One region of the Serratia sp. LTN-2 genome, then DNA from elsewhere that is predicted to be linked to it. Evidence: predicted binding sites of a transcription regulator. Region 1 holds the regulator's gene; the other holds the start of a gene.
The links. Region 1 encodes sigma-54, which starts transcription at its own class of promoters, with help from an activator protein. Its sites were predicted from a motif close to GTTGGCACANNTTTCGCTNT; they were not measured.

Region 2: the regulator sigma-54 is predicted to act here: its motif matches at 1,773-1,792, upstream of glnK (P-II family nitrogen regulator).

The regions. Positions count from the first base shown of each region.
Region 1 is NZ_JCAXDO010000009.1:62,345-66,782, forward strand. It holds gene lptA (lipopolysaccharide ABC transporter substrate-binding protein LptA) at 1-359, shown strand, start outside; gene lptB (LPS export ABC transporter ATP-binding protein) at 366-1,091, shown strand; gene rpoN (RNA polymerase factor sigma-54) at 1,144-2,577, shown strand; gene hpf (ribosome hibernation promoting factor) at 2,601-2,888, shown strand; gene ptsN (PTS IIA-like nitrogen regulatory protein PtsN) at 3,044-3,505, shown strand; gene rapZ (RNase adapter RapZ) at 3,635-4,438, shown strand, end outside.
Region 2 is NZ_JCAXDO010000004.1:206,740-211,177, forward strand. It holds gene smdB (multidrug efflux ABC transporter permease/ATP-binding subunit SmdB) at 1-1,564, shown strand, start outside; gene glnK (P-II family nitrogen regulator) at 1,843-2,181, shown strand; gene amtB (ammonium transporter AmtB) at 2,218-3,504, shown strand; gene tesB (acyl-CoA thioesterase II) at 3,600-4,438, opposite strand, start outside.

The DNA of each region.
Region 1 (4,438 bases):
AACAGGGCACCATCGATATCCGCGCCGACAAGGTGGTGGTCACCCGTCCGGGCGGAGATCAGAATAAGACCTATATTGAAGCGTTCGGCAACCCGGTAACCTTCTACCAGATGCAGGACAGCGGCAAACCGGTCAAAGGCCACGCGCAGAAAGTGCGTTACGACGTGGCGACCCAGCTGGTGACCCTGACGGGCAACGCCTATCTGGAGCAGCTCGACAGCAACGTGAAAGGCGATCGCATCACCTATCTGGTGCAACAGCAGCAAATGCAGGCGTTTAGCGACAAAGGCAAACGCGTGACAACGGTTCTGGTACCGTCGCAGTTGCAAGACAAAAACGGGCAAAAAAAGAGTAACTAATCACTTATGGCAACACTCATCGCAGAAAACCTGGCGAAAGCCTACAAGGGCCGTAAAGTTGTCGAAGACGTCAGCCTGAAAGTGAAATCCGGCGAGATCGTCGGCCTGCTCGGGCCGAACGGCGCCGGTAAAACCACCACCTTCTACATGGTGGTCGGCATTGTACCGCGCGACGCCGGGCGCATCGTGATCGACGAAGAAGACATCAGCCTGCTGCCGCTGCACGCCCGCGCGCGCCGCGGCATCGGTTACCTGCCGCAGGAAGCGTCGATCTTCCGCCGTCTGAGCGTGTACGACAACCTGATGGCGGTGCTGGAGATCCGTCCCGATCTCACCAGCGAGCAGCGCGAGGACCGCGCCAAGGAGCTGATGGAAGAGTTCCATATCTCCCATCTGCGCGACAGCCTCGGCCAGGCGCTGTCCGGCGGTGAACGCCGCCGCGTCGAAATTGCCCGCGCGCTGGCGGCCAACCCGAAATTCATTCTGCTGGACGAACCCTTCGCCGGGGTGGATCCGATTTCCGTTATCGATATCAAGAAAATCATCGAGCACCTGCGTGACAGCGGCCTGGGCGTGCTGATCACCGACCACAACGTGCGCGAAACGCTGGACGTGTGTGAACGCGCCTATATCGTCAGCCAGGGCAAACTGATTGCCCACGGCACGCCGGATGCTATTCTGGCCGACGAGCAGGTAAAACGCGTTTATCTGGGCGAAGAATTCCGCCTCTGAGCGCCGGCGCGCCCTGTGGGGCGACACCGTTAACGGAAGTAGACAGAAGACTATGAAGCAAGGTTTGCAACTCAGGCTCAGCCAACAGCTGGCCATGACTCCTCAGCTCCAGCAGGCGATCCGCCTGCTGCAGTTGTCCACGCTTGAGCTTCAGCAAGAGATCCAGCTGGCGCTAGAGAGCAATCCGTTGCTTGAACAGACCGATCTGCACGACGAAATCGACGCCAAAGAAACCCAGGATACCGAGGGGCTCGATACCCGCGAGGCGTTGGAACAGAAAGACATGCCGGAAGAGCTGCCGCTGGACGCCACCTGGGATGAAATCTACACCGCCGGCACCCCGTCCGGAACCGGCACCGACTACAGCGACGATGAGCTGCCGGTCTATCAGGGCGAGACCACCCAAACGCTGCAGGATTACCTGATGTGGCAGGTGGATCTGACGCCGTTTTCCGATACCGACGCCGCCATCGCCACCTCCATCGTCGACGCGGTGGACGACACCGGCTACCTCACCGTCCCGCTGGAAGACATTCTGGAAAGCCTGGGCGACGAGAACGTGACCCTCGAGGAAGTCGAGGCGGTGTTGAAGCGCGTGCAGCGTTTCGATCCGATCGGCGTCGCCGCGCGCGATCTGCGCGATTGCCTGCTGGTGCAGCTCTCCCAATACGCCAAAGACACCCCTTATCTGGCCGAAGCCCGGCTGATCATCAGCGAGCATCTGGATCTGTTGGCCAACCACGACTTTCGCAGCCTGATGCGATCAACCCGGCTAAAAGAAGATACACTGAAAGGAGCGATGCTGCTGATTCAGTCGCTCGATCCGCGCCCGGGGCAGTCTATCAATACCGGCGAATCGGAATACGTGATTCCGGACGTGCTGGTGCGCAAGACGCAGAACAAGTGGACGGTGGAGCTCAACGGCGACAGCGTGCCGCGTTTAAAGATCAATCAGCAGTACGCCGCGCTGGGCAACAGCGCGCGCAGCGAAGCCGACGGCCAGTTTATCCGCAGCAACCTGCAGGAAGCCAAGTGGCTGATTAAAAGCCTGGAGAGCCGCAACGAAACCTTGCTGAAGGTCACCCGCTGCATCGTCAGCCAGCAGCAGGCGTTCTTCGAGCAGGGCGAAGAGTTTATGAAACCCATGGTGCTGGCGGATATCGCCCAGGCCGTGGAGATGCATGAATCGACGATCTCGCGCGTCACCACGCAGAAGTTTCTGCACAGCCCGCGCGGCATTTTCGAATTGAAATATTTCTTCTCCAGCCACGTGAATACCGACAGCGGCGGCGAAGCCTCCTCGACGGCGATCCGCGCGTTGGTGAAGAAATTGATTGCGGCGGAAAACCCCGCCAAACCACTCAGCGACAGCAAGCTGGCCACCCTGCTCTCCGATCAGGGGATCATCGTGGCGCGGCGCACCGTCGCCAAGTACCGAGAGTCTTTGTCCATCCCGCCGTCGAACCAACGCAAACAGTTGGTTTGACCTCTATTGAGAAGGAAGACACTATGCAGCTCAACATTACCGGACACCACATCGAAATCACCGATCCGTTGCGCGAGTTCGTGAACAACAAGTTCGCCAAACTCGAACAGTATTTTGATCGCATCAATCAGGTGTATGTTGTATTAAGTGTGGAAAAAGTGCAGCAAATTGCGGAAGCAACGGTGCACGTGAATGGAGGCGAGTTGCACGCCACCTCGGAAGACGAGAATATGTATGCCGCAATTGATACGCTGATCGACAAATTGGCACGTCAATTGAACAAACATAAAGACAAATTGAAGCAACACTGACACCCTAACCCATTCCATGAGGTTGCATACGTCGCAGCCTCGCCGTTCGGCGCGTGACCCGCATGGGTGACGCGCCGAACGGTAATCAGGGTTAAAACCGACGAAAAACCGCCTTGCCGGGTCCGCCCGGTGGCGCGGTTTTAAGTGAAGATGAGATGAACAACGAATATATGCAATTAAGCTCGGTGTTAAACATCGAGTGCACCAAAAGCTCGGTACACTGCACCAGCAAGAAGCGGGCTTTGGAAATTATCAGCGAACTGGCCGCCAAACAGCTCAATCTGCCTTCGCAGGTGGTGTTTGACGCGGTTCTCACCCGGGAGCGCATGGGCAGCACCGGTATCGGCAACGGTATCGCCATTCCCCACGGCAAACTGGAAGAGGACACACTGCGGGCCGTTGGCGTGTTTATCCGTCTCGACCAACCCATCGCTTTCGACGCCATCGACAATCAGCCGGTCGATCTGCTGTTCGCGCTGCTGGTGCCTGCCGATCAGTGCAAAACCCATTTGCATACCCTGTCGCTGGTCGCCAAACGCCTGGCCGACAAAACCGTATGCCGCCGCCTGCGCGCCGCGCAGAGCGACGAAGAACTTTACCAAATCATCACCGAGTGATGCCCGGCCGGCGTGACTTCCAGCCCGGATAACGATACTGTTTCACGATGATGGATCCGGCTGCGGCCGGAATAACAAAGTTTCCAACGGTGGCGATGAACGCCGCCGCGATGCCAGGGGAGTTGCCACATGGTGCTGATGATTGTCAGCGGCCGTTCCGGTTCCGGAAAATCCGTCGCCTTGCGGGCGCTGGAAGACATGGGTTTTTACTGCGTTGACAACCTGCCGGTGGTCCTGCTGCCGCAGCTCGCCAATACGCTGGCGGAACGCAATATCTCCGCGGCGGTCAGCATCGACGTGCGCAACATGCCGGAATCGCCGGAAGTGTTCGAATACGCGATGACTCAGCTGCCGGACAGCTTCTCGCCGCAGCTGCTGTTCCTCGACGCCGATCGCAACACGCTGATCCGCCGTTACAGCGACACCCGCCGCCTGCACCCGCTCTCCAGCAAAAACCTGTCGCTGGAAAGCGCGATAGACGAAGAGAGCGACCTGCTCGAACCGCTGCGCTCGCGGGCCGATCTGATTATCGACACCTCGGAAATGTCGGTGCACGAGCTGGCCGAAATGCTGCGCACCCGCCTGCTGGGCAAGCGCGAGCGCGAGCTGACCATGGTGTTCGAATCCTTCGGCTTCAAGCACGGCATTCCGATCGACGCCGACTACGTGTTCGACGTGCGCTTCCTGCCCAACCCGCACTGGGATCCGAAGCTGCGGCCGATGACCGGTCTGGACAAGCCGGTCGCGTCGTTCCTCGATCGCCATACCGAAGTGCACAACTTCATCTACCAGACCCGCAGCTATCTGGAGCAATGGCTGCCAATGCTGGAAACCAACAACCGCAGCTACCTGACGGTCGCCATCGGCTGTACCGGCGGCAAGCACCGCTCGGTGTACGTGGCGGAACAGCTGGCCGATTACTTCCGCTCGCGC
Region 2 (4,438 bases), on a different contig from region 1:
TCTCCTGGAGCTGTTGGCGGCGGCGCTGCACTACTTTCAGGCGCTGCTGTTCAACCGGGCGGCGGTGGGCGTGGTGCAACGGCTGCGCACCGACGTGATGGACGCTGCGCTGCGCCAGCCGCTCAGCGCTTTCGACACGCAACCGGTCGGTCAATTGATCTCGCGCGTTACCAACGACACCGAAGTGATCAAGGATCTGTACGTGATGGTGGTCTCCACCGTGCTGAAAAGCGCCGCGTTGATCGGCACCATGCTGGTGGCGATGTTCAGTCTCGACTGGCGCATGGCGCTGGTGGCCATCTGCATCTTCCCTGCGGTGTTTGTGGTGATGGGCATCTATCAATACTACAGCACGCCGATCGTGCGCCGGGTACGCAGTTATCTGGCGGACATCAACGATGGCTTCAACGAAGTGATCAACGGCATGGGCGTGATTCAGCAGTTCCGCCAGCAGGTGCGCTTCGGCGAGCGCATGAGCGCCGCCAGCCAGTCGCACTACCTGGCGCGCATGCAGACTCTGCGGCTCGACGGTTTCCTGTTGCGGCCGCTGCTCAGCCTGTTTTCGGCGCTGGTGCTGTGCGGCTTGCTGATGTTGTTCGGCTTCAGCGGTGAAGGCGTGATTGGCGTCGGCGTACTCTACGCTTTCATCAACTACCTGGGGCGCTTGAACGAACCGCTGATCGAGCTGACGTCACAGCAGTCGATTCTGCAGCAAGCGGTGGTAGCCGGCGAACGTATTTTCGAACTGATGGATCGCAGCCAGCAGAGTTACGGCGCCGACGATCGCCCGTTGGCCGGCGGGCGCATCGACATCACCGACCTGAGCTTCGCCTACCGTGCGGACAAAAAGGTGCTGCAGCATATTTCGCTGGCGGTACCTTCGCGCGGCTTTGTGGCGCTGGTCGGTCACACCGGCAGCGGCAAGAGCACGCTGGCCAACCTGCTGATGGGTTATTACCCGGTCAGCGAGGGGGAAGTGCGCCTCGACGGTCGCCCGCTTGCCAGCCTGTCGCATCGTACGCTGCGCCAGGGCGTGGCGATGGTGCAACAGGATCCGGTGGTGATCGCCGATTCGGTGCTGGCCAACGTCACACTGGGGCGCAACATCGATGAAGAGGCCGTTTGGCGGGCGCTGGAAACGGTGCAGCTGGCGGATCTGGTGCGCGGCTTCCCGCAGGGGATCCATACCCGACTGGGGGAACAGGGCAATAACCTGTCGGTCGGGCAGAAACAGCTGCTGGCGATGGCGCGAGTATTGGTGCAGGCACCGCAGATCCTGATCCTCGATGAGGCGACCGCCAATATTGACTCGGGCACTGAACAGGCGATTCAGCGGGCGCTGCGCGTGATCCGCGAGCACACTACGCTGGTGGTGATCGCCCACCGGCTGTCGACCATCGTCGACGCCGATTCCATTCTGGTGCTGCATCGCGGCCAGGCGGTGGAGCAGGGCAACCATCAGCAGCTGCTGGCGCAACAGGGACGCTACTACCAGATGTACCAACTGCAGCTGGCGGGCGAGCAGCTGGCGGAAGCGGTGCGTGAGGAGAGCCAACCCGCCTGAACATGGGCCGCGATCGCGGCCCATCTTTCTTCCTAACGCACCACCAGCAGGCAACTCGCCAGCGCCATGCCCTCTTTCTGCACTTTTTCGACGCGATGCGCACCAAATCAGTGCGCATTATTTAACCCATTCAAGGTATCGGTGCCGCGCTGCGTCGCGGCGGCATCCGCCTGCCCGCTAATCTTCTGAATCGCCATGGAAAATTAAATTTGGCACAGCCCTTGCTACATATGACGCGTACCAGGGGTGAGTTTGGGCTTAATTCGTGGAGGGGCAATATGAAGCTGGTGACCGTGGTAATCAAACCGTTCAAGTTGGAGGACGTGCGCGAGGCCCTGTCCTCCGTGGGCATTCAAGGGTTGACCGTAACCGAAGTGAAGGGCTTTGGCCGCCAGAAGGGGCATGCCGAGCTGTATCGCGGCGCCGAATATAACGTCAACTTCCTGCCCAAGGTCAAAATCGATATCGCCATCGCCGACGATCAGTTGGATGAAGTGGTTGATGTGATTAGCAAAGCCGCCTACACCGGAAAAATCGGCGACGGCAAAATTTTCGTTGCCGAGTTGCAACGCGTGATCCGCATTCGCACTGGCGAAACCGACGAATCGGCACTGTAACCGCGAACTCAGTTAAGTAATGGGGATGGATTGATAATGAAAAGACTGTTATCCATGTTGGGCCTGAGTTCGGTAACCCTGGTTCCTTCTTTGGCTCTGGCCGCCCCGGCGGTCGCCGATAAGGCCGACAACGCCTTTATGATGATCTGCACCGCGTTGGTGCTGTTCATGACGCTGCCGGGCATCGCGCTGTTTTACGGCGGCCTGCTGCGCGGCAAAAACGTGCTGTCGATGCTGACGCAGGTCACCGTTACCTTTGCGCTGGTCTGCGTACTGTGGGTGCTGTATGGCTACAGCCTGGCGTTCAGCGAGGGCAATGCGGTGTTCGGCGGGTTCGAAACCGCGATGCTGAAAGGCATCGGCATCGACAGCGTTACCGGCAGCATCAGCCAGATGATCCACGTCGCCTTCCAGGCCTCCTTCGCCTGCATTACCGTGGCGCTGGTGGTGGGGGGCTTCGCCGAGCGCATTCGCTTCTCGGCGGTGCTGATCTTCGCGATTGTGTGGTTCACCCTGTCTTATCTGCCGATCGCGCACATGGTGTGGGGCGGCGGCTACCTGGCCACCGACGGTGCATTGGACTTCGCCGGCGGCACCGTGGTGCACATTAACGCCGCCAGCGCCGGGCTGATCGGTGCCTACCTGATCGGCAAACGCGCCGGCTTCGGTAAAGAGGCGTTCAAACCGCACAACCTGCCGATGGTGTTTACCGGGGCGTCCATCCTGTATATCGGCTGGTTCGGCTTCAACGCCGGCTCCGCCAGTGCGGCTAACGGCATTGCGGCGCTGGCGTTCCTCAACACCGTCGTCGCCACCGCAGGCGCCATTCTGTCCTGGACCTTCGCCGAGTGGGTGTTGCGCGGCAAGCCTTCGCTGCTGGGCGCCTGCTCCGGCATGATCGCCGGACTGGTTGCGGTGACGCCGGCGGCGGGCACCGTGGGCGTGGGCGGGGCGTTGATCATCGGCCTGGTGGGCGGCGTCGCCGGCCTGTGGGGCGTGGTGACGCTGAAGAAATGGCTGAAGGTGGACGACACCTGCGACGTGTTCGGCGTGCACGGGGTGTGCGGAATCGTCGGCTGCCTGCTGACCGGCGTGTTCACCGCCTCTTCGCTGGGCGGCACCGGCTATGCCGAAGGGGTGACGATGGGCCATCAGGTCTGGATCCAGCTGGTGAGCGTGCTGATAACGTTGGTGTGGTCGAGCGTCGCCGCCTTTATCGCCTTCAAGATAGCGGGCGCCATGGTGGGGTTGAGAGTACCGGAAGAGCAGGAACGCGAAGGACTGGACGTCAACAGCCACGGCGAGAGCGCCTACAACCAGTAAGACTCGAAGCAGGGCAGTGCGCTAAACAGTAAAATAATGATGAAGCAAAAAGGGACGATGGAAACATCGCCCCTTTCTTTATGTCATGCCGCGGTTCAAGCGTCGCGCTGGCGAATCACCCCTTCCTGCACGGTAGTGGCGACCAGCACGCCGTCGCGGGTGTAGATCTGGCCGCGCACGAAACCGCGTGCGCCGGAAGCGGAAGAGCTCTCCACCGCGTACAGCAGCCAGTCATCCATGCGGAACGGACGGTGGAACCACATCGAGTGATCGATGGTAGCAACCTGCATCCCCGGCTCGAGGAAGCCGACGCCGTGCGGCTGCAGCGCCGTCGGCAGGAAGTTAAAGTCCGACGCGTAGCCCAGCAGATATTGGTGGATGCATTGATCGTCCGGCATGCTGCCGTTGGCGCGGAACCACACGTAGCGATGCGGTTCCTCCACGCTGCCTTTCAACGGGTTGTGGAATTTTACCGGGCGCATTTCAAGCGGCTTCTGGCCGATAAATTTATCGCGCACTTTTTCCGGCAGCATATGCGCCAGCTTCTGGGCGATCTCTGATTCGGACAGCAGCCCTTCCGGCGGCGGCACGTCCGGCATCTGGTTCTGGTGTTCGAAACCTTCTTCCGGGCTCTGGAAGGAGGCGGTCATATAGAAGATGGGTTTGCCGTGCTGAATGGCGCTGACGCGGCGTGCGCTGAAGCTGTTGCCGTCGCGCAGGGTTTCCACGTCGTAGACGATCGGCCTGCTGCTGTCGCCCGGACGCAGGAAGTAGCTGTGGAACGAATGCACGCTGCGCTCATCCGGCACCGTCTGTTTGGCGGCGTAGAGCGCCTGGCCAACCACCTGCCCGCCGAACACCTGGCGCAACCCCAGATCTTCACTCTGGCCGCGGAACAGCCCTTCTTCGATTTTCTCCAGATCCAGCAGATCGA